2 regions of the Oxobacter pfennigii genome follow, and region 1 is predicted to be linked to the other one. Evidence: riboswitches for the same ligand, from Rfam matches in the RefSeq annotation. Region 1 holds a riboswitch; the other holds the start of a gene.

Region 1 (15,070 bases):
ATTCTTTGCAAATCGAGAAATACCATGCAAACGGTTTGCCACTTGTGGTCCGCTTAGCGCCGGACTACAAAGTCACCTTCAGTACTTCGGATGATATAACCGTCACCTTCCGCCTCATCGGTGACACTGTTCATGAAGATGGGCAACCCCGCTTTGACGGTTATATAAACTGGATAAAAACCAAAGCCTATACAATGGATAAAGGCAGCAAAATGTATGACTTATTTATGATGGCAATTGAGGATGCAGGGCTTTCCCAGGAGGGTGCCGAGGATAACTATGTAGCCGGAATTACGGCACCGGCTGTATTAAAAGGCTACTGGCTATATGCCTTTGATAACGGTCCAAAATCCGGATGGATGTATACAGTCAACGGAATCCATTCCAATGTGGGGCTTAAGCAGCAAACTTTGGCAGACGGAGACCAAGTCATATGGCACTATATAAACGATTATGAACAGGAAACATCCTATAATGGCAGTAATCCGCCTTACCTTAACTCCTGGCTCAATGCACCGGATATTGACCCGGTGGCAGAGAAGGCCGTGAAAAATATTTCTATCAGAATTGAAGGGCCGGATGTAACCTTGCTGCCCAAGACCACCCTTGATTCCATAGAATACTTTAATCCTCAATCCTTTGGCGGCACCGATAACGGTAAAGTGACGGCCCTGCATGCTCTGGTGAAAGGAATAGAAGAAGGTGCCGGAGCAGACCCGGTGGATAAGAGTATACTGGATGTAAGCAGCGGCCTTATTAAATCAATATTCGGCCAGGAAAACGATACCTATGGCGTATCCTGGATGTATGCCGTTAACAATGAAATGCCATCAACAGACCTTATTTCCCAGTATGAGCTTCAAGAAGGAGACAGTGTGGTAGTTTTCTGCGTGGACTGGATATACGGATATCACTCCATGTTTGACAGGGAAGAAGCTACAGTAAAAACAGGAGAAAAGCTAAACCTGACTCTTACGGGGGAAAATATTGCAAATTGGATGTTTGGCCAGTCTACCGGACCGGAAGCTATTGAAGGAGCAGAGCTTTATATAAGCGGTGACGGAGAAGTAAATGCCGGCAATTCCACCGGAATATTTACCGGCCAGGACGGTACAGCAGAAATAAGTTTTGATGAGCCCGGCGAATACCTGATTTCCGCTGTGCGGTTCAACGAAGATGATGATGAAGTTATTGACATTTCCCGCCCGTATTGCAAAGTAACTGTGGAACCGATGACAGGATTTACCGTTGAAAGGACAGATGACGGAGAATTCAGCAACGGAGAAGATGCCAATGTAACCGTACAGATGACCAACAATAATGATTTACCCCAGCAGGCTACATTGATCATCTGCCTCTATGACATTACAGAAGGTAAAAACGAGATGATAAATTATGCCTATGCATCAAAAGAAGTTGCATCCGGTGAAACGGTAAGGCTCTCGGGAGGATTTGCCATCCCCGATACCGGCACATACAAGATTAAGGTGTTCGTATGGGATACATTTGATGTTATGAAACAGCTTGCAGAGCCTATATTAATAGATGTAGACAATTAAGGTTATACGCTAAACTTTTAAAGTCATAGATTAACAAACAGCCTCCTTTTATTTGGCCCGTGCAGGTTTCAGTCGCCTGCACGGGCCATTTTTAATTACATGCTTATTTAGCTACAGATTTACTTCAATTTAAAAAAAGCCAGGCAGAATTTCTGCAGCCAAGCTTTCAATACGGTTAAAGGAACACTAGCCTTTGATAAATTTCAAAATGTTTTTTGGTTCACCGTTTGGATTAAGAGTAAAAATATGATTTGTTATTTTTTGAATGGCCTCATCCTTTCCGATTTTTGAGGCTTTTTCAAATACGTCCTCACCCCAAAAACTCTCGGTTGTGCAAAACACCGTTGACGACCAGCCGTATTCCTCACCTTTTTTAGATATTTTCTGCTGCCTTCCGTACATGGTCAGATACATTTTCATCTGCAGTTCAACCAAGGCCCGCTCAAATTGAGATTTTTCTTCTTTGCCAAAACCTGCAAGCTGCTTTATGGCATGTAACGGCAGCATACCGTTTTCAAGGATGGTGCCGTAAATGCGTTTCGCGTGGTTGCTGATTGCACCGTCCGAGTATTTTTCATCAAAGGTCATATTGCCTCTGCGAACCGCGAGAAAATAGGGAACCCATTCTTTGACGATATATCCGCTTTTCTTAAAGAACAGTTTTGCATAAGCAATATCCTTACGCTCGTCCAGCACACGCATGCGCCATTCCCACGGGTCAGTCTCCGGGTCGCCGGTGTGCCAGCGAACAGGCGTTTCATAAGGCGGTTCTTCCTCCCAATTCCATGAAATTACAGAGAAAATCCCTTCGCTGTTCCCGCCTCCCATTGAGAACCCAGCGTCCAGCAAGGCGCTAATAAAATCGCCGTAGTTTTTTATTTGCTTACTACTCATCCAAAACCCTCCTTGACAAGTATGAAAACATTATACCACATAAATAAGACATACTTTTTCAAAAAAAGATACCTGTAAATCCCTTTGCTATTGTATTGGATGTAATAGTATGCTATATTTTTATTAAGATTAAAACTGAATATTCCATTATCGGGTGCCCATTCCACAGGGATGGGTTAAAAGGGAAAGTGGTGAAATACCACTGCAGCCCACCGTTACTGTGATGTTGACGAAACCAGCAAGAATCACTGGAATAATATATTCTGGGAAGAGTTGGGAGTAGGATGAAGCTCAGCCAGGAAACCTGCCCGTTAATTGTCGAATCTTTCGGAGGGAAAGATAACGCAGCGTCGGAAAGCAATGTATATAGGGTAGTCCGTATTTTTTGGCTGCTCAAAATAAATTGTGTTTTTAAACACCTCTGAAATATTGAGGTGTTTTTTATTTTGCATATTCCCTATCGATAAAATTTTGGAAAGCGATGATTTTATGATATATAAAGCCAGAAATACATTCTTGCAGTCGCTGCACCCACTTGTTACTGTTTCGCTTATATTTTTGTACGTCTTAATTTTTATATTTATTGAAAACCCCTTATACATATTAATTTCAATATTAAGCATTTTAGCCATGGCTTATATGGATGGGTCGGGAAAGGATTTGTTTAAATACGGAAAGATGATGCTGCCCTTTGTACTGCTTTTAATTATATTGAATCCTTTACTTGTGTCTTCGGGAGAAACGGTTATTTATACAGGGCATTTTAACATACCAATCCTTGGCAGGATAAAAATCACAATGGAAGCGATATTATATGGATTGTTCAGCGGTTTTAAAATAATCGGAGTAACTGTTTTATTCGGTTTTGGGAATTTAGTCATCCATCCCGACAGGGCTTTCGGATATTTTTCAAAATTCCTGGGCAAGTCCGCCTTGCTGGTAAATATGACTCTAAGGCTCTTTACGACAATAATGAATGCCTATTTAAATATCAAAGAAGTGGAAAAATTACGAGGGAATATGATGAGCCGCAGGGGCCTTAGAAAAAGGCTGGCAAGCAGCGCATCCATCGTTAATATATTATTTTTGTCCAGCATAGAAAACTCGGCGGATATGGCAGAATCCATGTACTCAAGGGGATATGGAATGTACTCCAAAAGAAGCTCTTATTTCAGCGAAAGGTTCACGGCCGGGGATTGGATGATGCTTGGTTTCATAGTCATATTTTTTATTTACCTTATATATTTTCTGGTCAATGGTTTTCACAGATATGCCTTCTATCCTGTGCTGGACAGTATTAAAATTCCCCTATCCCTGCAGGAAATTATATTTATAATACTTTTATTTATACCTTCAATAATAAACTGGTGGTGGAAAACTTGGAAATGATTAAATTGGATGATGTATTTTACAGGTACCCCGAAAGCTCTGAAAATGCCGTGGATAATATAAATCTTACCATAAAGGAAGGAGAATTTGTATTGATAGCCGGTCCTTCGGGCTGCGGCAAATCGACGCTGTTAAGGCTGTTTAACGGCATTGTCCCCGGATTCTATGGCGGGACCATTGGGGGAAAGGTAATGCTAAAAGGGAAAGATATAGAACATATGGACAGGCAGGATATATTGAAGACGGTAGGGATGGTTTTTCAGGATCCGGAAAAGCAAATGGTCCTCCAGGACGTGGAAAGAGAGATAGCCTTTGGACTTGAGAATTTGGTCATGGATTTGGACAGCATGAAGAGAAATGTGGCGGAATCCATGTCTTTCCTCGGGCTAAATGAAATAAGAGACAGAAAAAATACGGAAATATCGGGGGGGCAAAAGCAGAGGGTAGCCATAGCTTCCGTCATGGCTATGGATCCGGATATAGTTGCCTTTGATGAACCCATATCCCAGCTGGATCCCATAGGCGGGGAAGAAGTGTTAAATTCCATTAAAAGACTTAACCGGGACCTGGGAAAAACTGTAGTTATGGTGGAACAAAGGCTGGACAGGTGCTTTCATCTGGCGGACAGGATAATTTTTATGGAGGACGGAAAGATCATTGCCGAAGGAAGCCCCCAAAGTATTCCAAAAATTATAGAAAGAAAATGTCATCTTCCAAATATTACATATATTTTTAAGAAATCAGGAAGAGACAGGCTCCCTGTAACCATAAGAGAAGGAAGAGAATATATAAAGGATATTGAATTTGATTACCGCCCTCAAAAAGAGCATCTTCCCCTGGGGAACGTCGTCGTGGAAGCAAATAAAGTAAACTTTGAATATGAAAAAGGGAAGAAGACATTAAAAGATATAGACTTTGTGCTGCACCGCGGAGAAATAATGGCGGTAATGGGGGAAAATGGTGCGGGGAAAAGTACATTTTTCAAGATTATCGCAGGCCTTATCGAGGAATATAACGGCAGGATTGTGGTAAATGGCAAGAATTTAAAAAAAATTATTATGGAAGACAGAATAAAGAAAATAGGATATCTTTCTCAAAATCCCAACGATTATTTCGGAAGGAGCAATGTGTTTAAAGAAGTGGCTTACACTCTGGAAAATATAGGCCAATACGATGAGAAGAGGGTAAAGAGCCTTTTAGAAATATTAAATATCGGACATTTGAAGGATAGAAACCCCAGGGATTTAAGCGGAGGGGAAAAACAGAGGGTAGCCATTGCCTGTACCATGGCAGCAGATCCGGACATAGTAATTTTAGACGAGCCTACCCGGGGTATGGACGGAGAAAGCAAGGAACAATTAGGAAGCATTATCAGGGATTTATCCCATAGGGGAAAAGCAGTGGTGCTTATAACCCATGACTCGGATTTTGCGGCAGACTATGCTACCACCGTTACTCTTATGTTTCACGGGGAAATAGTGGCTAAAGGCTGGACAGAAGACATACTTTACGGCTCCATGTATTACTCTCCCCAGATTGCTAAAATTTTTAAAGACAAGTACAGAATTGTAAATTCCCGGGAAGCAATAGAACTTTTAAAGGTGGTATAAAATGAAAAGAAAAATAAAGCCCGAGCTCATTATCATTTTGTTTTTTGCAGTCATATTATTCTTAGTCACTTATTTCAATGTGGATGCAGCAGTCTCGGTGCTTATAAGCTGTGCCGCGATTATGGTATCCTTTGTAATCATATTTGAAATGAGGGAAATAGATGCAAAAACCATCTGCATACTGGCAACAATATCCGCCATAATCGGCGTTTTAAGGGTGCCTTTTGCAGCTATACCGGGAGTCCAGCCCGTAACCTTCATGTGCGCCGTTACGGGATACAGCATGGGCAGTGTAAACGGTTTTATGGTAGGAGCCATGAGCGCATTTATTTCAAACTTTTTTTTAGGCCATGGACCCTGGACTCTATGGCAGATGATGGGATGGGGCTTGTGCGGAGCTTTTTTCGGGGCTTTTAAAAAGCCCATAAAAAGCGGAGGAATAAACGTTTTTATATTGCTCTGCGGCTTGTGGGGATATATTTACGGCTTCATACTGAACCAATGGTATTTATTGCAATATATAAGGCCTGTTACTTTAAAAGCAATTTTAATCGGAAGCATTTTAAGCTTTTCATACGACAGCATGCATGCTTTGGGGAATATAGTGTTTTCCAGAGTATTTGGAAAGAGCTTTATAGAAGTTCTGGAAAGGTACAATAGGAGAAATAAAATAGTCAGGATAATGAATGATAATGAAACGGAAAGCAAGGTGCGGGACTATGCTTAAAAAAAGGATGTTGATTTTAATATGCTTAATATTGATTGTCTCTTTAACTGCATGCGGGAGAAAACAGGGGACAAGGGTTATAACAAATAATGAAAATGTGAAGGTTGAGACAGAAAGCAGTGAAAATAACAAACTAGAAGAAAATGTGGATACCAGCATATATAAGGACTATAAAGGTCCGGTACAGGGTGAAATAAAGTATCAGGAAGGCCGGCCGGCATCACAGAATTCACAGGAATTGAAAGCCAGCGGGGATATAGAAAGCCCCTATCAAATAGATTTAATCGTAACAAGAGACTTCGGCTATAATAAAATGTTTTCCAAAAATGTAGGGCTGGTTAAAGACGAAGTAGGCATGGAAGTATTGTTCAGAAATTTAGATATACAGACAGCCTACGGAGGAGGCTTTGTAAACTCCATAAACGGCCTGGAATCAAAGTATACATTTTTCAGCGGGGCAGACAGGAGCAAGGAGGACTGGTTTTACTGGGTAAACGGTATACTTGCCCCCATAGGAGTCGCCGAGTACAGGCCGGCACCGGGAGATGTAATATGGTGGGACTATCATGAATGGAATACCACCATGTTCATACCTGCGGTTATAGGTTCTTATCCCCAGCCCTTTAAAAACGGCTTTGGAGGCAAAAATCCCGGTACCGTCATTATGTATACGGAAAACTTCAGGGAAGAAGGGGAAAAGCTTAAAGAAAGCCTTATTTCTCAGGGAGTAGTATCTGTAGACATACTTCCTTATAATGCCGATAAGGTTGAAAAGCCGGAAAAATATACTATTATAATCGGAAGCTTTGATGATATTTCAAAAGACAGCAAGAGGCTGCAGGATATGAACTGGAAAAATAAGATGGAAGGCGTCTATGTGGAATTTGAGGAAGGCAAGTTAAATGCCCTGGATAATACGGGAAAGGTTATCAAAAGCTTTTCAAAAGCCGGCGCCATATACGCAACTGCCGCAGGCATGGGCAGCGTAGTTCCGGTATGGCTGGTAACGGGCAATGATGAAGACAGCATAAAAAAGGCGGCAGAGGTTTTAATTGAAAAACCCGAAAGCATTAAAAATTATTTTCAGGCTGTAATAGCCGGCGATGAAATTATACAAATACCATATATACAGTAAACTTTACGGGATGTGAGGATATGGAATTGCACTTTAAAAAAATAAGGACAATTTTTCTGCTGTGTTTTGCCTTTTCCCTGGCGTTTAACATAAAAGCCCATGCGGGGGTGCTAAATATAGAGGCGGTAGGTGCTCTTAACGGAAAGGGGAAGCTTGGCCATGTATCCCCCATAGTGGTCACTGTGGAAGCAGACGGTGAAGGAATAGAGGGAAGCCTCACATTGTCAATTGGAGAAGATACATACAACCATAATATAAATATTACGCCGGGTACTGAGAAAGCCTACACTTTTTTAATGCCCGTCAAAAACCCGGTAAAGGATTTTAAGGTTTCTGTGACGGAAAAGGATAAGGCAACAGAAGAAAAAACATTTCCAATAACAATATATGAAAGCAATTATCCGTTTATAGGGGTATTGTCCGGCAATGCGGATAATTACAGATTTTTTACCGAGCTTAAAATAGATCCTCTGGAGACTGCAGGGGCAGAAGTTATAGATTTGAAGAATGTGGAACCGTCCTATCAGATGTTTCAAAATATAAATTTTATAATACTGGATGATTTTAATACTGAAAGCCTCAGCCAAAATTTCATGGAAAACCTGGACAAGTGGCTGAAAAACGGGGGGATTTTATTTTTAGGCAAAGGCAAGTATGAATATAAAAATTTCCAGGGACCTTTTGAAAATATAAAGGATATAACCTACATAGGAAATGGGCTTATAGTGCCTGTGGTTTTTGAGCTGAGCGAAAGAAACAGTATAAATGAATTTCAAAAAATCCTTTTAGAAAACATGAACTATAAAACTCTGAGTTCTTTAACGGAAAAGGCAAACATTAAAGAAACTGTACAAAACATTGAAATGTTAAACAGCCCCGCCCACAGTATACTGAAGGCAGACAGAAATTTGATTTACTTTCTGGTGTGTTTGTTGATTTTATACGGAGCATGCGTAACGGCAATGGTTTTCCTTAAAAAGAGCAGGGCATATATGTGGGCGGGGGTTATAGTCCTCTTTACGGCAGTCACTTATACCGTATATTTCATGGAAGGCTCCGGCGGGCAAAAGGTTACCATGGCTTCAGCAAATGAATTTTTTAACGGCTATTATAAGGCCAATTCCCTTATAAATATATACCCCTCAAAAAAAGACATAACCTTTACTAATACCGGATCATTAATGGTACCTGCACAAGGTGGGGGAGAATATATCCATGATGCCGTGGAAGGCAGCATAACATACAAAACAACCGGAGTAACAAATTATATTTATAATTTTGCCGTAAATTCCATGGAAGGCGATACAGGCTTCCAATTAACTCTAGAGGATGGACATATAAAGGGTGAAATTAAAAATCAGCTTTTATATGAACTTAAAGACTCATTTTTAATTATAGGAGATACCTTTATAAAAATTGGAGATATAGAAAGCAATGAAAGGGTGGAAATAGATTATTTACTGGACGAGGGATTAGGAGGAAAAGGGGACTTTGAATACATCGATACCATACAAAAAGAGCTTTCAGATAAATATGAGAAGGAATTTATAAAATACTATATTACCTTAAAAAACTCCGGGGAATATAACTGCCAGCTGGTAGGCTTCAGCAAAAGAAATACTGCTTTGAATATAAACGGAAAGCCTTTAAGGGCCGGCTCCATGAATATGGAGATAATACCAGTCACCCTGAAATCTTCAGGAAATATGGAAATCCCCGGGGGAGTTATAAAACCTTCCCTAAAATATGAACTGCAGAATGGGAATATAAGAGAATACACCTTCAGAAACGGTGAAGCTGTAAAAATTTATTATAACCTTCCTAAGGGTATACAGATGAGTGAAATAATAATCGACAGTTTCGCCGGTTTTACCATAGAAGCTTTTAACGGCGGCCTTAATATATGGGAAGCTGTTGAGGGCGGGGTTATAAGCAACAGGGAGTTTTTAGACAACAATAATATACTGGCTTTAAGGATAAAAGGGGAAGGAAGGCTTATACTTCCCGGCATCAAAATAAGAGGAGTAATTAAGTAGGAGGCGGTTAATGTGAAAAAGATGCTTAAAAATATGTATATTGACGATGGATTTGTAATGACAGGCTATCTTTTGGTCTCGATATTTGTACTTATTGCTTACCTCATAACCGTCGCCTTCAATTATGGAGAATTCGATTTTATGGTGTATAAAAACACTTATATGTATTACATGCTTTTTCAGTTTATGGTCTTTTCCATTTCCCTGCTCCATATTAAAGTGGAAAAAAGTATTGCGCCTTTAGACTGCTTTAAAAGTTTAATGAAAATTGTATTCCTTTCCATGGCCAATATACCTTTATTGCTTGTCATTTTCATAGCAGGCAACATGGAAAGCTTTAATTTTATGGTGCCCCTTGCAATGCAGAGCATATTCGGCATGGCGGTGATAGTTTTGCGGCAGTGGCTGCTCATGGAAGAAAAAACTTCAGAGCATTCAGGGTACATAAGCCACTTTTTAGTATTCTTTATAAATATATTGAGCTTAGGTTTTCTCTATATGTATTATGTCCACTCAAAATCAGTCATTACAACGTTCTATGATAAACGCATACCTTTAATATTCTTTTTAAACCCCTTATTGTCAATAGGAGGGTATATAAACACGGAGATAACGGGTTACACCCAGCTCGGTATGCTGCCTGTAGTGTGGTACTGCGCCTTTTGGTGCGGGTGCGTAATCTTAAGTATGGTCATTTTAAGGTTTAAATACAAAAAAGGGGAGGCGACATAATGGAGTGGAAAACTGTAGGCGATGAGCTGAAAAAACTGTCCCGCAAGCTGTGGGCTGAAAAGCTTGGGGTAAATTCAATAACGTCAGGTATTCTCGGAGGTTCTGCAGCTTTTATAACAATTATAACAAGCCGTTTCATGCCTGTACTTCACTTAAAGGAAAAGCTTATGTACATTTATATTGCCATGGCTGCATTTGTAACAGTAAAGACCATAATTGACAGGCCTTCCATGAAAGAGGCAGCCCTTTGCGGGGACAGGCTGGGCTTTAAGGAGAGGTTTATAACTTTTCTGGAACTTAAGGGCAAGGAGCATAAAAGCCATATATTTGAGATTTTTCTGGACCAGCTGGAAGAAGACCTGCAAAATTTTAATCTGAAGAAAACTTACAAAATAAAAATAAACAGCAAGAGAACAGCAGCATTTATATTGCTTATATTTTTATCCCTGGCAGCATATTTTATGCCCTCGGCTTCTGCGGATATAGCATCAGAGGCTGAGAATATCAACAGGGATATAAGAAGTGAAGCCTTGAAACTTGATGAAGAAGCAAAGGCTGCCTTAGAAGATGTAAAAGACGGCGAAATAAAAAAAGAAGCCATGAGCATCCTGGATGAATTAAACAGCAGGCTTAATAAGACCTATAACTATGAAAAGGCCTTGGGAGAGCTTCAAAAGGCGGAAGAAAAGTTAAAGAGCCTGGAAGATAAGGCGTATAAAAATAATTTAAGGCATATGTCTAAAATATTTGAAGGCACCAGCCTTCAAAACAGTTCACTGCATGTTAGCTTGTTAAGCGGAAACATACCGGAGGATATGATGGAGCAAAATTTCCCCATATCACCAGAAGACAGGGATAAGATGCTGGAAAACCTTAATAACATAGAGGAATTTAAAGAGAGCAAAAGCATAAAAAATGAAATTGAAAATAAGTTAAAAAGCGGCGAAATAAAGGGCAAGGACATGGCCTCCTCAGCAAAAAAGGAGATAGGAGAAGAAATAAAACTGGCAGAGGAGCTTACGGATTCAAAGGAAAAGCTTGCTGCAAAAAAGAATATGAGGGATTTTGAAAGCAGGGAAGGAGATAAAAAGTCCGATGAATTTTCCTTCGGAGAGAGGCAGGAAGGTTATAAATATGGAGAAAATTCAAGCTTAAACGAGACCCAGGAAATCGCAAAAGGGCAGGGCATGGAAAGACGGGAAAATAACGATGCTTTAGGTTCGGCTAAGACGGGGGAAAACAGCGAGGTAAAGGAAAATGCAAATGAAGGAACCATAGCAAGAGAGGATAATTCCGTTGAAAATGCAGGGGAAAGCGAGGTTTCTTCCGTAGATTCCAGGGCCAATGAAGAAGGGAGCATGATTGACAAGGGATACAGCGAAATAAGCGGTGAAAAAGGCGAAAGCAGGACCATGGAAAGCACATGGCTTAAATATAATGAGGAAGGCATCGAAGGCGTATTAAAGGCTGAAATACCCATGGAAAAGGGATCTCTGGTAATTGACTATTTTCAGCAGTTGAAGGATTAGGAGGGAAATTAATTGGAACAGGTAGGGATAAAAAATTTTTACAGCAGTTACATGAGAGCAGAAGAAGAGATAAAAAAAGTAATAATAGGGCAGGACTCCGTCATAAAATATGTGCTCATAGGAATGATGGCAGGGGGAAATGTCCTGCTGGAAGGCATGCCCGGCCTTGGCAAGACACGGCTTATAAAAGCAATAGGAAAGGTTTTTGATCTGGAGTTTTCACGTATACAGTTTACTCCTGACCTTATGCCGTCGGATATTACAGGTGCTGAAATCATAGACAGCAGTAAGGGAAATATTGATTTTGTATTTAAGAAGGGTCCGGTGTTCAGTTCCATACTCCTCGCCGATGAAATAAACAGAGCCACCCCAAAAACTCAAAGCGCACTCCTTCAGGCCATGGAGGAGAAAAGAGTTACTGTGGGAAACAAAACATACGAACTGCCGGACCCGTTTTTTGTGCTGGCTACCCAAAACCCTCTGGAAACGGAAGGCACATATCCGCTGCCCGAAGCCCAGCTGGACAGGTTTATGTTTAAGGTAAACATAGAATTGCCGGATATAGAGGCCATATCGGCCATAGTGGATTTAACCACCGGCGACGATTCGGGGGAAGAAACTGCCGTGAAAGTGCTGGACAGGGAAAGCATAGTTAAGATGCGGAAGATATCAAGGAGTGTGCTGGTAGCGGATACGGTAAAAAAGATGGCAATAGATATAGTGTCCAACACCTACAGCGACAAAACCGACATAAAGATGGTAAAAGACTATGTTAAATGCGGCGCCGGCATAAGGGCGGTGCAGTCCATCATACTTTCTTCAAAGGTAAAGGCCTTAATCGAAGGCAGGTATAATGTGTCCTTTGAGGATATAAAAGAAATGGCATACCCTTCCTTAAGGCACAGGATATTTTTAAACTTCAATGCCTTTTCGGATAAGGTAAAGGAAGATGATATAATAGAAAGCCTTTTGAGCAGGGTGAAATAAATGGAAAAATTCTTGAGGGACTTAGAGCGCGCTTCATTAAATATAAGGGGGAGAATATCCGGTTATCTGACGGGAAATTATAAAAGCAGCAGGCTGGGGGACTCCTATGACTTTTACGGCATAAGGCCCTATTATACCGGAGACGATATTAAAAATATAGACTGGAAAGCCTTTGGCAGGACGGGGAAAATATATACCAAATTATTTACCGAGCAAAAGCAGATAAATGCGGCCGTACTTCTGGATAACAGCAGGTCCATGGCCCTTGGGCAGCCTTCAAAATGGGAAACTGCAAAGCTTTTTTCCATCGGTATTGGTTATATAATCCTTAAGGAGCTAAACAGATTGAATGTATATTCCTTCAACGACAGCATAGAATTGAATTTGCATAATTTAAACGGGAAGAAGCTTATATATTATATCTCAAATGAGCTTGACAAAATCAAGCCCGGCGGAGGAACTGATTTTAAGGGAGCCGCATCAATAGATGCAAACAGCAGGGGGATAATTTTTATAATAACGGACCTTCTGGGTGACAACATAAATAATTTCCTGGACAATATTTCTCAAAGATATGAGAAAAAGGTGCTTATACATATAATTGCCAGGGAGGAGCTATATCCCGAATTTAAAGGGAGAATGAAACTTATAGATATGGAGACGGGGGAATATGTAATGAGGGATATAGGGGAAAGTGAGCTTGCCATATATAGAAATACATTAAACAGCTTTGTGGAAGGCTGCAAGGAGCAGTGTGAGAAAAGGGGGATAAAATATATACCCGCCCGGGGAAATGCATCTTTAACGGATACTATATTGAAGGCGGTTGAGGTGGAATAGCATGTTTTTTTTAAAACCTTTAAGGCTGCTGGCTCTTTTAGGACTTATATTTATAGTTTTAATTCATTTGAAAAGAAGAAAGCCAAAGGAAATGGAAGTATCCAGCATAAAGCTGTGGGAAAGGGTATTTGCCGATATAAGCAATGTAAAGAAAAAAAGGATAAATAAATACCTGCTGCTTATACTCCAGCTTTTAATAGGATCCCTTATAATATTTTCCTTCAGCGAGCCTTATTTACTCTCAAAAAACAAGGATAACATATACACCCTGGCCTTTGACTGCTCAATGTCCATGAACGCTGTTGAAAAGGGGGAAAGCAGGATGAATACCGCCGTAAAAAAGGCGGGGGAATTTATAGACAGCACCCCTTCAGGCTCAAGATTCAATATATTGAGTATGGAAGAGAGTGCAAAGGTTTTAAAAGAAAACCTGGGGAAAAGTGAGGCAAAGGCTGCCATAGGGCAGTTAAAACCTTCAAATAACCCCCTGGATGCAGAAAAAAGCAGCAAAGTATTAAACAGCTTCGGAGAAAATGTGGTAGTATTCACAGACAAGGATGTTTTTAAAAATAAAAATGTAATAAAGCTGGGAGAAACCTTAAGGGATCTGGGGATCGTATATGGAAGTTTTGAAGCCGGCTTGGAAAGCAGCTACTGCATTGTAAAAAATTATGGGGATTCACAGGTAAATGCTGATGTGGCCTTAAAGGATGAGAAGGGGAATAGATTGGGCTTAAATGATGTCACGTTAAAGGGAGGGGAGGAGAAGAAGGTATTCTTTTATGACCTTCCCCAAGGAATACAATATATAAATTTCAGCCTGGAAAATGAAGATATGCTTCTTGAAAATAATTATTATCCGGTAGAAGCCCTTGCGGAGAAAAAAAAGGTACTCCTGCTGGGAGAAAGCTACTATGTCGAAAAGGCTATAAGTATATTGCCTTATGTGGAGCTCATTAAAAAAGATAAAGTGGATTTTTCTAAGGAAGAATTTGATTTTTACATAATAGCCGGGGATGAAACAGAGGGTGTGCCCAAGGATAAAGCCCTATGGTGGGTTAAAGAGGTAAATATTGGCTCCGGCATTCCAGTGGTTGAAGGAGAAATTTCCTTTGAGGACGATAAATTCTCCTATGGGCTTAATAATATCAAAGCCCAGGGCCGGGGCTATGAGACAGCCGGGGATGAAGAGACGTCGGCTTTAATTAAAATAGACGGCAAAACCCTCATGTACATGGATAAGAACAGACATATTTATTCCACTGTGGACTGGGATAACAGCCCCCTGGTATTTACACCGGCATTTCCCATATTTATAGATAATCTCCTGGGCTATTACTTAAAAGAGGATGCCAATTACAAATACAGGGATTTTGTTATTAACAATGAACAGGATGAAGGGATAAGCGGGACTTATAACGTTTTTTCAAATATAAGCATAAAAAATGTGCTTATATTGGCAGTCATTATATTACTGATACTGGAATGGCGGGTGTTTAAGCTTGGATATTAGTATGAATACATTAATACTGATGTTGTTTCTTGCAGCTTTGGTTTACTTTGTATATGAAGCTTTTAAAATGAAGGAATTATGGAGCAGAAAAAAGCTTATATCATGGCTGGGAGCCAGGC
Region 2 (15,070 bases), on a different contig from region 1:
TACTTATAACCTTGGGATGCTTTAAGTTGTGATACTTTAAGTTGGGGCTGTTTCAAATGCAACAGCCCCTTTACTATTCTCTGTAGCCCTTTCATCTTTTACTGCCTTCCTTTCTTATTTCAGCGCATCTTCTGCTTACTGGATATTTCCAGTTTATTCGAACATATGTTTGCATATACTGTTTTTATATGATAAAATTAAATATAAATCGGGGCATATCCCCTAAGTTGAGGAAGCACTTCGGCTACTCCAGATTCATTTCTTACAAAGAAAAGGTGCGTCCCATAAGTCGGGGGCATTTACCCCGGCTCCTACAAAAGCTATTTAAAAAGAGGGGAAGTGTCCCCTTACATTGGACGGTGACTTTATGGATATTCAATCAAAGCTCAATATTTTAGCGGCAGCGGCAAGATATGACGTTTCCTGTTCCTCCAGCGGCAGTGAAAGAAAAAATAATAACGGCCTTGGAAATGCCCACGTAAGCGGCATATGCCACAGCTGGTCATCTGACGGACGGTGCATATCCCTCCTTAAAATACTGATGACCAATATGTGCTCCTATGATTGTGCTTACTGCATAAACAGGAGGAGCAGCAGCAATGACCGGGCAATTTTTACGCCTGATGAAATCGTAAATTTAACTATAAATTTTTATAAAAGAAACTATATAGAGGGCTTGTTTTTAAGCTCTGCGGTATATAAAAACCCGGATTTTACCATGGAGCTTATGCTGCAATGCGTCGTGAAATTGAGAATGGCAAATTTCAATGGCTATATACACTTAAAGGCAATTCCCGGTGCTGATAAAAAGCTTATAGACAAAGCCGGGCTTTACGTTGACAGAATGAGCGTAAATATCGAACTTCCCTCAAGGGAGAGCTTAAAATTACTGGCTCCTCAAAAAAGCGCCGAAGCCATATTTAAACCCATGGATTATTTAAACAACAGAATAATTGAAATAAAAGAAGACAAAAAAACATATAAAAAGCCTCCGCTTTTTTTACCGGCAGGACAGACCACCCAGTTGATTATAGGGGCCACAAATGACCATGATCTTGGCATTTTAAGATTATCAGAGGGCTTATATAACCGCTACAGTTTAAAAAGGGTGTATTATTCGGCTTATATTCCCGTATCCGATAATCCCAACCTTCCGGCGCTTTTAAATCCTCCCCTTAAAAGGGAGCACCGTCTTTATCAGGCCGACTGGCTGCTAAGGTTTTACGGATTTAAAGCAGGAGAATTACTGGATGAAAAAAATCCGGATTTTGATATTGATCTGGACCCAAAATCCTTCTGGGCATTAAAGCATATGGAGCTTTTCCCCGTTGAAATAAACAGCGTTGATTATACCCTTCTTTTAAGAATTCCGGGCATTGGTGTCCGCTCAGCCTTAAAAATAAGAGCGGCAAGAAGAGTAGGCTCCTTAAGCTATGATGACTTAAAGAAATTCGGTGTTGTGTTAAAGCGGGCGAAGCATTTCATAACCTGCCAGGGCAAATATTACGGCACATCATTTACTGATTTGCCCATCATCCGTCAGTTTTTACTGCCTTCGGAAAAAACGCAGGCTCCTAAAAATAAATTCGAGCAGCTTTCCATTTACAATATGATGCAGGATAATTCATCTGCAGTTACAGGAGAACTTTAAAATGATTATCTTTACTTATGACGGGACCTTTGAAGGCCTTCTCTCGGCAGTCTGTGAAGCCTTTAATAAAAAAATCCGTCCGGGGGCTTTCATAAAAAAAGACAGGGTGCAGCAAAGCATCATAGACACCTATGTTGAAGTTGAAACGGATAAAGAAAAGGTAATCAGAATAACCGAGGCTGTTAATAGAAGAATTGGCGGAGATACACTATTGAATATATTTTACCTTTACTTATCCGAATATGAGAATTCCGGAAAGCTCATATTCGAATACATTAATTTAGGATGGAAGGTGGGTTTCAAGCTTAATCTCCACCTTCAGGATGAAAGGGTTCTAAATGTAATGAATGTCTGTAAAAAGGTAACCTTTGAAGTACACAGGCTTTTAGGCCTCATAAGATTCAAAAAACTAAAAGGAGATGTATTATATGCTCCCATTGAGCCGGATTACAACACCCTGCCTCTTTTGGCAACTCATTTTGTTGAAAGGATGTCAAATGAGCTATTTATAATCCATGATGTAAAAAGAAACACCGCTGTCCTGTACAATAAAAAAGAATATGAAATAGTCCCTTTCTATCTTGATTCAGCTTTGCAATCAGCTGATGAAGAAATGGATTTTCAGGTTCTTTGGAAAGATTATTTTAACAGCATAGCCATTCCTGACAGAGAAAACAAGGCTCTGCAGAAAAGCTTCATGCCGGTCAGATACTGGAAGCACCTCACGGAGAAAAATCCCCTTCTGTAATCTTTATTTTACATGGTAATATTTACATATTATGTGTTTTGTTATAAAATTATTTTACTGTAAAATTATTTTATAACAAAATAAGGAGAAGTGATTATGAAAGATTTGACTCAAGGCAATGAGGCCAAACAGATTTTCTTCTTCGCACTGCCTATGCTTATAGGCAATATTTTTCAGCAGCTGTATTCTACCGTAGACAGTATTATCGTAGGCCGCGCATTGGGGAAAAGCGCCCTGGCGGCCGTAGGCGCCAGCTTCCCCATTTTATTCCTTCTTATAGCCCTCATTATGGGAATAACCATGGGTTCCACCATTATGATTTCCCAGTTCTACGGAGCCAGGGATATAAAAAAAGTTAAAACCACCATCGACACGGCATATATATCCCTCCTTATCGGAGCCCTTATAATGATGGTAGTGGGGTTGATGATCAGCGGACCCATTTTAAAATTGTTAAAAACTCCCGATACCGTGCTGCCTACAGCTAAATCATACCTTAATATAATGTTTTTAGGCATGCCGGTTATGTTCGGATATAACTCCATAAGCGCCATATTAAGAGGCCTGGGAGATTCCAGAACCCCCCTCACTTTTTTGATAATTGCAACAGTTATAAATATCATACTGGATTTGATCTTTGTAATGGTATTCAACTGGGGCGTCGCAGGAGCGGCATGGGCGACGGTAATCGCACAGGCATGTTCCTTTGCCTTTGGAGTATTCCATCTTAACAGAACCCACGAGGTTTTAAGATTCAGCATTAAAGGCATGACCTATGATAAAGAAATATTTAAAACCATAGTAAGAATAGGCCTTCCCTCCGGCGTACAGCAAATGTTGGTCTCTGCCGGAATGATGGCATTGACCAGAATTGTAAACGGCTACGGAACCGACACCATGGCAGCCTACACGGCGGCTACCAGGATTGAATCCTTTGCAGTAATGCCCTGTATGAACGTATCCATGGCGGTATCCACCTTTGTAGGGCAGAACATCGGAGCCAACAAGCCCGAAAGAGTAAAACAGGGATTTAAGGCAGGAATTTTGATATCCGGCACTATATCCTTGACAATATCCATAGTTGTAATACTCTTTGGAAAGCACCTCATATCGATATTTACCTCAGACGCCGCCGTAAAGGCAATAGGCGGAAGATATTTAACCATAGTGGGAGCCTTCTTTATAGTATTCTCCACCCAGTTTATAGTCAATGCGGTATTAAGAGGCGCCGGAGATACATTTGTACCTATGCTCTTTACCATACTTTCCCTATGGGTCATAAGAATTCCCGCATCGGCGCTTTTATCTGCCAGAATTGGTTCCGACGGCATATGGTGGGGCATTCCTGTAGCCTGGATAGCTGGTCTTTTGATGTGCTATAGTTATTACAGAACAGACAAATGGAAAAACAAAGCAGTAGTCAGAAGGAGTGTACTCAATGCAGAATAAGGAAACGGCCCGGAAACTTTTAAATTTTTTCGTAAATTTCAACAGCCACATGAAGATTTATCATAATTATCACAATGACAGCCGACCCATAACCGAGCAGCAGTTTAAAACCATGCTTAACCTTAAAATATTGGAGCGCTGCACTTTGAAAGAACTCAGTGAAAAGCTTAATTTATCAAGCTCCAGCACCTGCATAATGCTAAACAAGCTTGATGAGGAAGGCTATATTACAAGGGAAAGCGATACAAAGGACAGGCGAAATACATTTTACAGCCTTTCAAATAAAGGTCAGGAATTTTTAAATGAGGACCTTGATAAAAAGCTGGACATCATAGGCAGCAGATTGGAAAAGCTTTCTGAAGACAAACTTGAGCGGCTTATAAGCTCTATGAATGAATTTCAGGAGATATTAAAAGAGATAAAGAGTCTTTAAGACTCTTTATCTCTTCTATAAACTATTTTAATCGGCCTATCCTAGCCACTGGCGCATGTAAAAATTTCGGAATCTTAGTTCCGGGTGAACAGGTAAACAAAAGGCAGGTGGAAGGACCGGCGGATTTATTTACATCCACATCACCTATGAGTTCAAGTATCAATTCACACCCATTGCTTTTAGCCAATGTTTGCGCTTCTGCCAATATACCTCTTGAGCCTACGGGCAATATATCATGAACCCCTTCGATAAAGGATAGCAGCTTTATATGATTTCCTTTTGCCACCTCTTTATCATCCGGATCGTCAACCTCATTTCCTACCTTGGGAATGCCTAAGAAATACACATCATCCAAAGCCCTTGACGTTCCAATCCTAAGCTCTTCTTTGCCGCACCTTCCTACAACTGTGACGCCAACGGCAGTTTGTTTTGTGGTCATATTTTTTTCAGTGCTTATTGCTATTGGCAGTTCCTTTATATCATTTGCCTTCAGCTCGTCGTATACTCCGTCCAGTATGCCTTCTCCAGTGGGATTCAGCTCGTTTGAGATTGTGACGGACATGACTATGGGATATGCACCTGCCGACAATATCTCTAAAAGCGGCACTCTGGCTGCATATCTTCCTACTATATAAGGCGTAACCTTCACGACATCCAGCTCTTTGCTTCCTATAGCTCCGCTGGAATCGCAGGCAGTCACTATATAAACATTGCCGCAATCCACAACCTCAACATCCCGACCAAAATATCCCATTATTTAGCCTCCTGAATCTCCTTCACAAATCCTACATTTTTAATGGATGAGAAAACTACTGCAGCCAAAATTACATTGAATATGCTGGCAGCCATCAACGGCAGAAGTGATGCCAAAAATACCGGCAGCCCTAAGTTAGGAATGAATATCAGTATAACAGGTGATACAATACCATTTAATATAATACCTGCTATAATTGCCACAATCAAGTTAATTTTATTTGCTATAAAGCTGAATACCACCATTATTATTCCCATTTCAACGGCTACAACGAGATGGATCGGCAAGCTCATAGGAAAACCTCCCAATGCCGCTGACAGCATATGTCCTAAAAATGCCACGGCAGCCCCCGGCAATCCTCCCAGGACAAGAGATGCTAAAAATGCCGGCAGCGAATCAAATGCAATGCTTGATGTAACGGGATTAGGGATTTTTATGTACCCACCTATGATGCTAAGAGCGATAAAAAGGCCCATCATAATAATTGTTTTTTGTTTTTTCATAATACTTTTCCCCCTTGAAATTTTAAAAATAAGAATCCCACCTACTATGGCAATCTTTGATTGCTATAGCAGGTCCCGGGAACCCTTTATTACATATAAAAAAGTCCTTAAATACAAAAATACCGTATTTAAGGACTTTACCGTCATCCTGCTGCCTGTCTGCACAGACATATTACATAAAGGCAGGTCTCCTGGCTTACGGAATAACAAGACTTTCGCCTTCCCGGCAAAAGCCAGTGGCAATTGAAAATCTCTACCGTGTACAGTGGTGGGTCCGCTGAGGATTTTCACCTCATTCCCTATTATCCATAATGGCACCTTCACGCTTTTATTTAGCTTTCATGATATGATAATTCCTGTAAGGAATTATCATATCATGTTTATATTATCACATTTAGCTGCTTAAAACAATATTTAAAACTACATTTCTGCTGTTATATCTCCTGCAACGGTATTTTTCCTTTTAAATAGCTTTGTCTTAAGAAATACCGAAAGATCATCAAACAATGTATAGGTTACCGGGATAAAGACCAGTGTCAATAAGGTTGAAAGGGTCAATCCGCCTATAACCACCGTACCCATAGGCGCCATAGTCTCGGCTCCTTCGCCTATTCCTAATGCCATGGGCATAAGGCCTAAAATGGTTGTCAAAGTCGTCATCAATATCGGTCTTAGCCTTATGGGGCCTGCATTTATAACGGCAGTCCTCCTGTCCTCTCCTCTTTTTCTTCTTGTTATAATGTAGTCTATCAGCACTATGGCATTATTAACAACTATACCGGCCAGCATTATAACTCCTATAAAAGCCGGGACGCTTAAAGACCTTCTTGTCAATGCCAGAGCCAGGGCGCCTCCCGAAAATGAGAAGGGCACTGACAGCATGATTATAAATGGATTCAGCAATGACTCAAACTGGGATGCTATTACCATGTAAACTATGATAAGGGCAAGAACGAGCGCCATTCCAAGATCGGCAAAAGCTTCCTGCTGCTGCTGGCTTTCTCCGCCTATCTCAAAAATATATCCGTCCGGCATATTATATTCCATAAGCTTTTGATTTATATCATTTGTCACGCTCAAAAGGTCTCTTCCCATAATCTGGCTGGATACGGTAACCACCCTAACCTGATTATCCCTGTTTATGGTTATGGGGCCTTTTTCTATGGTTACCTCGGCCACCTGGCCTATAGTAACGCTGGCACCCGAGGCTGTCTGTATTATTATCTGCTTTAAATTGGATAAGCTTTCATTGTACAAATTATCGCTCTTTATAACTACGTCCAGCTCATCACCGTCATATTTCAGTGTTGTCGCCGTTCTTCCTGTAATATTTCCCCTTACGGCTGACGCTATCTGGGAGGCTGTCAGGCCATACTGGGTGGCAGCACGCCTGTCTATTTTTATCTGAACTTCGGGTACCTCTCTGTCCAGGCTGGAGCTTGGTTCTCTTGTTCCTTCGACAGATCTTATTATATTTTCAAAATCATCGCTTATTCTTTTCAGCTCTTCCAAATCGTCTCCCTTTATGCTTATGCTTATAGGAGAACCTCCCATCATACCCATGCTGCCGGTTGCGGCCGTAACTCCTATTTTAGCACCGGGTATATCCTTTACCAGATTACGTATTTCATCTGCTACTTCAAGAGAGCCTCTCTCTCTTTCGCTTAAGCTTTTCAGCATTACTGTAATAGAGCCGCTGTTTGAGCCCCCGCCAAGATAACCTCCGCCGGAACCCGCCCTTGAAAATACCGACTTTATTTCCTGAATTCCTTCAATCTTTCCCTCAATGTCTGACACCAATTTTGCCACATCTTCAATTTCAGCGCCGTCAGGCATGGATATGCTTATGGAAATCTGACCCTGGTCCGATTGGGGGAAAAATTCCGAACCAACTGTTGAAAGGGAGACCATGCTTGCTATAAATACGGCAATGGCTATAAATACGGTGCTCTTTCTGTGATTCAACGCCCAGTTTAATATCTTTTTATATACGGATTCCATACCGTTAAAGAATTTATCAAAGCCTGCATATATGAAAGAAAAGATTTTTAATATGCCTTTTCTTTCCTTGTTCTTGTTCCTGTCCACCTTAAGTAATTTAGATGCCATCATGGGAACAACTGTAAGTGCTATCACAAGTGAAGCCACCAGTGAAAAGGTTATGGTCAAGGCCAGCTCCTTAAAAATTATGGCAGTCATGCCTTCAACGAATACTATAGGTATAAATACGGCAATTGTGGTCAGAGTTGATGCCACAACGGCCATGCTTACTTCCCCCGTACCTTCAATGGCTGCATCTTCCCTGGAATGCCCTTCCTCCCTAAACCTGAATATATTTTCCAATACCACTATGGAGTTATCCACCAGCATACCTATACCTAAGGCCAGACCTCCGAGAGTCATCATATTCAATGTGATTTTGCTGAAATATAAAAGGGCAAAGGTAGCTATAATGGAAACCGGGATGGACACGCCTATTATAAATGTAGTCCTTAAATTTCTTAAGAATAAGAACAATATAAGAATGGCCAGTATTCCGCCCTGTATGGCGCTGTTTGCCACATTATCAATAGAGAACCTTATGTATTCCGACTGATCCATTACAACTTCAAAATTTATGTTGGGAAAATCCTTCTTTAAATTTTCAAGCTCTTTTGTTACACTTTCAGCAACGGCCACGGTATTTGTGCCCGACTGCTTTTGTATCGATATATTTATGCTGTCTCTGCCGTTAGTCTTTACAATGCTTGTGGTATCCTTGTAATTCAATTGAACATCCGCTATGTCGCTTAAAGTTACCACACCGCCTGTTTGCAAAGGTATGGGAAGAGCCCTTATCTCATCCACGCTTTTAAATTCGCCTACAGTTTTTATGGTCAGCTTCTGATTTCCGTTTTGCACCTGACCTCCAGGCATATTTAAGTTTTCCGACGCCAGTATCTGTGAAAGGTAATCTAAAGACAGGCCGTAGCCTCTCATTTTTTGTTCGTTTACCAAAATTTCTATCTGATTTGTATATCCTCCCGTTGTGCTGACGGAAGCAATACCTTCCAGCCTTTCAAACCTGGGCTGAATGCTGTCTTCAGCTATTGCCTGAAGCTTTGATAATTCCATTGTACTTGTCAATGAAAGCTGGACTATGGCCTGGGCATTGGGGTCTATTTTTATTACCATGGGATCTCCCGCATCTTCAGGCAGCATTCCCTTAACCATGTCCACCTTTTCCCTCATTTCAAGGGATGTAAAATCCATATCGATTCCAAAGTCAAACTCCGCTATAACCACGGAATTGCCTTCGGATGACATGGAGGTTATGTTTTTTATATTGCTTACGGTACCTATGGCCCCTTCTATAGGCCTTGTTATGAGGTTTTCCACCTCCTGGGGCCCTGCTCCCGAATAGGATGTTGAAACTATTATAATTGGAATCTCGATATTGGGCAGCAAATCTATAGGAAGCCTTTGCAATGATACCGCACCTAAAATTATTATAATCAGGGTCAGCATCATGACGGTGACAGGCTTTTTGACTGAGAGCTTCGAAAGGTTCATCAATTATCACCTCTGACTATCTTAACTTTTGTTCCATTTTCTACATAGTCCTGCCCCTTGACAATTATATTTTCACCTTCGTTAAGACCGCTTATAACCTCAACTAATGAGCCGGTATCCATGCCAATTGCAACTTCCTTTTCAACGGCCGCATCATTTTCAACTACATATACGTAACTCTTTCCTTCTTTTTCTTTTATGCTTTCCTTTTTAACTATGATTGCATCATTAACCGTATCTGTGCTGAACTCCACCTTTGCAAACATTCCAGGCAGGATTTCCTGTTCTTTATTATCTATATTGATTATTACGGGATACATCTGAGTCTTGGAGTCTGCCACAGGGCTTATGTTTTCTATGTGGCCTGTATACTCCTTGCCGGGTATGGCAGTGAGAGCTATTTTAACCTCTTGTCCTAGCTTTAAGGAGCTTATCATATTTTCTGCAGCGCCTATCTGGACATTTACAATATCCATGTCCACGATGGTTACTGCAGGCTGGGCTGTGGATGCCATCTCCCCTGCTTCCACGTTTACAGCGGATACAATTCCCCTTATAGGTGATTCAATAACTGTGTTCTGTAAATTTTGCATTGCCTGGTTGTAGGATACTTCCGCCTGGCTTAACTGGGCGCTGTATAGATCAAGCTGTATGGAGGATGCAGCAAGCTCTGCCTGCTCTAAATCCTTCTTTGATATGGCGCCGCTGTCATATAAAGTTTTCATTCTATCATATGTAAGTTTTGCATTATTATATTTTTCCAAGTTCATTTGGTAATTAGCATTAGCCAAATCATAGGCAGCCTTTGTTGAATCCACCTGCTTTTGAATATCTTCGCGATCTAATGTCAGTAAAACCTGCTTTTCATTAACCTTGTCCCCCACCTTGACATTAACGGCTGCTACCTTCCCGGGGGCTTTGGGCATGACAGCTATTTCCTTATCAGGAAATACTTTGCCGCTTAATGTGGACATATTGGACAGGTTTTCCTTTTTTATAGTTTGTGTTTCAACAGGGGTATATATATCCGTCTGAGGCGCAGGTCCCGCAGATTGGGGCTGGCCGCCGCAGCCGGCTAAAATACTCACCAATACAAGAATAAGAATAGTCATGGATAAAAATTTCTTTTTCATTAATACTCCTCCATAAATTAATTATTATTGCTTTTATATTTAATATGGTTTGGTTACCACAGATCGGCATGGGCTGTAAAATAAACGGCAGATTAAGAATAGGTACATAACAAAATTATAATATCTTGTGCGCAAATATTAAACCCCTTGTTTAAGGTATACATTAGTCTTTTTAGCATAATTTCACATTTAACTATACCATATAATAATATCTTTTAATTCTGAATTAGTATTAAATTAAATATTAATTATTTATAAACTATTGCAGACAAGTTCAGATAAGGTACAGTGCCAAAAAAAGCCCTGAAATTTCTTTCAAAGCTTTTTTATATTTATTATATATCTTCCGTCCCGTCCTATGTTTATGACAGGAAGAGTTTTTGTGCTTTCAAAGGCATCATAGCCTGCCTTTATATTCTCCCAGAAATAAAGCAGTTCTGCATCATCCTTATGCCTCTCCTGCAGCTCCCGGAAGCCTATATCATCCATGATTTTTGGAAAAATGTGAACCTCAATCCTGTCCTGTCCCTGGGATACGGCTTCAACGGCAGCAATGTATAGCTCTTTTATGCCGTCATCATTAATGGGAATACAGCCGATAGTACTGCTGCCTCCGTGGATAAATATATCTCCTCCGGGATTTTCCCTGTACCCTAATATCATATCCGACTCATTCGGGTAATTGATGCTTAAGGATAGATAATATTTGCTCAAAGGATTAAAATAATCGATGAAATAAAAGCCTTCGGGCACCTGCTTATCACCTTCTTTTCTCTTAGGTCCTAAAACACCTGAGGATTTGCTTACCGGGTAGCTTTTTACAAGTGTGTAGGGCTTATCCTTTGAGCTTGACCAAAGCTCCAGTATCCCTTCTTCTTTAAAAACCCTTATGAATATGCTCTTGGGGGGGTATTTCACATTTTTCGAAGTGAAAATGTCTTTAAGCAATTTATTTTTTTCTTTGTAGGCCAGTTTTACTCTTTCATATTCCATCTGTTTTTCTTTGAACATTTTTCTTGTAAACCTCTGCAGTATCAATAGCCCTGCCATAACCAGAATAAATATTAAAACTGCCGCCGACTTTGTTGAATCCAATGCTTTTAAATTAAAAATATTATACAAAACTGTAGCCATTTTTAAAACCCTTTGCTTAACCTCCCCTTAAAAATATTGTTAACTATATAATATTCACGTCCATTGATTTTGTGAACTTCAAATAGGGATTTTTATGAAATGCCTTGATATATTTATACTTGCACAAATTTTGACAAGCTGAATATGATGGTATTATAAGTTTATATTTTTGAGGTGAATCTTTTGCTTCGTTATCCGATGCCTGCGGGCATGCCGTTACCTATGAATAATTTGGAATATGCAAGAGCATATGTTTTGATCCAGCCATACATGGGAGTTGTTCTTCCCGAAGAAGCATTAAAAAGAGGTACTGTTTTTCCATTCCTTTTAAAATCATATCTGCCTCAGCTTGAAAAGATCGAAAAGGGGGAAGATTAAATGAGAGAAATGGATGTTAAGGACCTTGTAAAGAGAATTAAAGAGCTTGAATTCGCTGCCGTTGACCTGAATCTGTTTCTTGATAATAACCCTACATGCCAGCAGGCTATATCCGACTTCAACATCGTTCATAAGGAATTGATGGATTTAAAGGAAATGTACAATATGAGGGTGGGGCCTTTGCAGAATTTCGGAAATTCCCCCAGCAAATCAGTCTGGACATGGGTTGACGAGCCCTGGCCCTGGGAAAGCGGCGAGTGATGAGGAGGAATAGTCATGTGGATTTATGAAAAGAAATTAGAATATCCGGTTCATATTAAAAATAAGGACTTAAAGCTGGCTAAATGCATAATGGCACAATATGGGGGACCTGACGGAGAATTAAGCGCATCACTCAGATATCTTGCACAGCGCCATACCATGCCTACGGGCAAATCAAAGGCACTGTTGAATGATATAGGCACTGAGGAATTAGCTCATGTTGAGATTGTATGTGCAATTATTTACCAGCTTACGAAAGATGCTACTCCTGAAGAGCTGAAAGAAGCAGGCCTCGGCGGATATTTCACACAGCATGATAACGCACTGTATCCTGCAGACGCAAACGGAGTTCCATGGACCGCAGCATTCATACAGTCTATTGGAGACCCTGTTACCGACCTGACAGAGGATATGGCAGCAGAGCAAAAAGCAAGGACAACATACGAACATCTTATTGCTCTCGCAGATGATCCTGACGTTATAGATCCCCTTAAATTCCTGTGGGCAAGGGAAGTCGTTCACTTCCAGCGCTTTGGCGAAGCACTGGTGGATGTACAGGAACGTTTAAACAGCAAAAGGTTTTTTTAATTTGCCTTAGACAGAAGAATGACTTCTGCTCGGTAAAAGTTTAAAAGGGGCTGTTGCATTTTGAACACTCAATATGCTATGTTCATTTACGTTGTTCATAATGCAACAGCTCTTTTTTATTGTCTTTAGGTGTAGCTACATATCAAGGGTTTTTAATTGATAGCCATTTTCCTGCAATTTTTTTATGGCCATATACACTGCCCAGGGGCTCTGGGGGGACACTGCATGCATCAATATTATGCCGCCGTTATGATGGTTGTTTAATATGGAATTGTATATATATCCCGCCTCTGCTTCCTTTACCCAGTCCACGCAGGCAATGCTCCAGAATATAGTTTTGTAGCCCGTATCCTTGACGGTTTTCATGACGGGATCCGACCATTCCTCATAGGGAGTCCTTAAATATTTCATGTGGATGTTGTAGCGGTTTTTTATCCTGTCATGCATATCCATTATCTCTTTTCTTATCTTGGCTTCACTTAAGGTATGAAGCTTCAGGTAATTTGCCGTGTGGTTCTGAAGGGAATGGCCTTCTTTTACTATTCTGTCCACGATTTCCGGATTTTTTTCGAAATAGTCCTTTATGATAAAAAAAGTAGCCTTGACGTTATTAGCTTTAAGTACGTCTAAAATGGCATTGGTGTTGCCCGATTCGTAGCCTAAATCAATGGTCAGGTAAATTGTCTTTTTATCCGGATCGCCGGTATAATATGCGTTGTATTTTTGAAGCATTTCCTTGGCAGCCTTTGGTATCTCCGGCTGTTTATGCTCGTTGTTTCGTTTTACCTCCCAGCCGTGGTTGGTTGGGCTTGAGCTTGATTTTGGGTTTGTTTTTTGGTTTGGAGATGCTTTTGAGCTTCCATTCGGGCTGGCTAAGAGTAAAAGATGATTATTGCCCTGTATAAAGAAAAATGCTGCTATAACTGTTATAAAAAACATCGGTATTTTTTTCACATTTATCACCCAGGCTTATTATTTGCAAAGTTGAGCCTTATTATATAGAAACATAATGGTATAATAGTATATATCAGTAAAAAATATAAAAGGCCAAGGTCTGGGATGGAAAAAAGTAAGATTGGATTTTGATTTAAAATTTAATTTGGGGAAAAGAGGTTGAATTATGGAAAAAGTAGTGGATAAATTTTTAAGATACGTAAAGTATGATACCCAATCACAAGAGGATGTCGAAGACTATCCAAGCACAGAAGGTCAGCTTGTTCTTTTAAAGGATTTGGCAAAGGAATTAAAAGATTTGGGGTTAAGGGATGTTACCATGGACGAATTTGGCTATGTTTTTGCCACTTTACCGTCAAATATTCAAAAGGATCTTCCAATCATAGGCTTTATCGCCCATACCGATACCAGCAATGCCATGCCGGGTAAAAACGTCAATCCTAAAATAACTGAAAACTATGACGGTAATGATATAGTACTTAACGAAAAGCTTGGAATCCTGTTATCCCCCAATGAATTCCCTGACCTGTTGAATTACAAGGGAGATACAATAATTTCAACGGATGGGATCACATTATTAGGGGCCGACGATAAGGCAGGGGTTGCGGAAATTATGACGGCTGTCGAGTATCTTGTAAATCACCCCGAAATAAAGCACGGCACAATTAAGGTGGGCTTTACTCCCGACGAGGAGGTTGGAAGAGGAGTGGACTTTTTTGATGTTAAAAAGTTCGGAGCTGATTTTGCTTATACTGTGGACGGAGGAAAAATAGGAGAAGTTGAATATGAAAACTTCAATGCGGCTATTGCAAAATTTGATATACACGGAAAGAGCACTCACACCGGCTCGGCAAAAGGAGTCATGGTAAATTCCATGTACATAGCATCGGAGCTTAATATGATGATTCCCCAGGATGAGACGCCGGCAGCAACAGAAGGGTATCAGGGATTTTATCATCTGCATACCTTAAGCGGCAATGTGGAGCTTACAAAAACCAGCTATTTACTGAGGGATTTTACTGATGAGGGACTTTTAAACCGCAAAAAATTCATGCAGGAATTGGCTGTAAAATTAAATAAAAAATACGGTGAAGGCACTGTTGAAGTAAAGATTAAGGATCAGTATTCCAATATGGTTGAGAAGGTAAAAGAAAGGCAGCATATCGTTGATACTGCCATTGAGGCCATGAAGGAAGCTGGTGTTGAACCCCTCGTCCAGCCAATAAGAGGCGGTACTGACGGTGCAAGATTGTCCTTTATGGGATTGCCCTGTCCCAACCTTTTTACCGGGGGACACAACTTCCACGGAAAATATGAATTTATCCCCCTTAAGTCCATGGAAAAATCCGTTGAGGTAATACTAAAAATTATTGAAATTTATGCAAGATAAAATTAAGGCAGCTTGAAAGCTGCCTTTTACTTATTCTTTAGGGATGAACCCCACTTTTTTATGAACTTTTCTTAAGGTTTTGTAAGCCACTCTTGCTGCCTTTTCAGCGCCTTCTTTATATACCTCATTGAGATAATCCTTG

The links. Region 1 has a riboswitch for cobalamin ahead of OXPF_RS13765 (energy-coupling factor transporter transmembrane component T family protein). Riboswitches for the same ligand answer to the same signal wherever they lie in the genome.
Region 2: linked by a shared signal. The riboswitch ahead of OXPF_RS21650 (ECF transporter S component) and the one ahead of OXPF_RS13765 (energy-coupling factor transporter transmembrane component T family protein) in region 1 are both predicted to bind cobalamin.

Annotation. Positions count from the first base shown of each region.
Region 1 covers NZ_LKET01000039.1:92,163-107,232, forward strand. The annotation lists gene OXPF_RS13755 (DUF4430 domain-containing protein) at 1-1,559, shown strand, start outside; gene OXPF_RS13760 (AlkZ-related protein) at 1,746-2,453, opposite strand; cobalamin riboswitch at 2,589-2,779, shown strand; gene OXPF_RS13765 (energy-coupling factor transporter transmembrane component T family protein) at 2,943-3,842, shown strand; gene OXPF_RS13770 (ABC transporter ATP-binding protein) at 3,839-5,452, shown strand; gene OXPF_RS13775 (ECF transporter S component family protein) at 5,454-6,179, shown strand; gene OXPF_RS13780 (DUF4430 domain-containing protein) at 6,172-7,314, shown strand; gene OXPF_RS13785 (hypothetical protein) at 7,335-9,350, shown strand; gene OXPF_RS13790 (hypothetical protein) at 9,363-10,082, shown strand; gene OXPF_RS13795 (hypothetical protein) at 10,082-11,611, shown strand; gene OXPF_RS13800 (AAA family ATPase) at 11,624-12,598, shown strand; gene OXPF_RS13805 (DUF58 domain-containing protein) at 12,599-13,438, shown strand; gene OXPF_RS13810 (vWA domain-containing protein) at 13,440-14,951, shown strand; gene OXPF_RS13815 (VWA domain-containing protein) at 14,953-15,070, shown strand, end outside.
Region 2 covers NZ_LKET01000027.1:26,508-41,577, forward strand. The annotation lists gene OXPF_RS06215 (superoxide dismutase family protein) at 1-9, shown strand, start outside; gene OXPF_RS06220 (putative DNA modification/repair radical SAM protein) at 368-1,651, shown strand; gene OXPF_RS06225 (TIGR03915 family putative DNA repair protein) at 1,653-2,399, shown strand; gene OXPF_RS06230 (MATE family efflux transporter) at 2,496-3,848, shown strand; gene OXPF_RS06235 (MarR family winged helix-turn-helix transcriptional regulator) at 3,838-4,281, shown strand; gene OXPF_RS06240 (hypothetical protein) at 4,304-5,035, opposite strand; gene OXPF_RS21650 (ECF transporter S component) at 5,035-5,538, opposite strand; cobalamin riboswitch at 5,703-5,875, opposite strand; gene OXPF_RS06250 (efflux RND transporter permease subunit) at 5,959-9,090, opposite strand; gene OXPF_RS06255 (efflux RND transporter periplasmic adaptor subunit) at 9,090-10,223, opposite strand; gene OXPF_RS06260 (L,D-transpeptidase family protein) at 10,539-11,357, opposite strand; gene OXPF_RS06265 (spore coat associated protein CotJA) at 11,580-11,735, shown strand; gene OXPF_RS06270 (spore coat protein CotJB) at 11,736-11,996, shown strand; gene OXPF_RS06275 (manganese catalase family protein) at 12,012-12,584, shown strand; gene OXPF_RS06280 (polysaccharide deacetylase family protein) at 12,720-13,538, opposite strand; gene pepT (peptidase T) at 13,705-14,928, shown strand; gene trpS (tryptophan--tRNA ligase) at 14,959-15,070, opposite strand, start outside.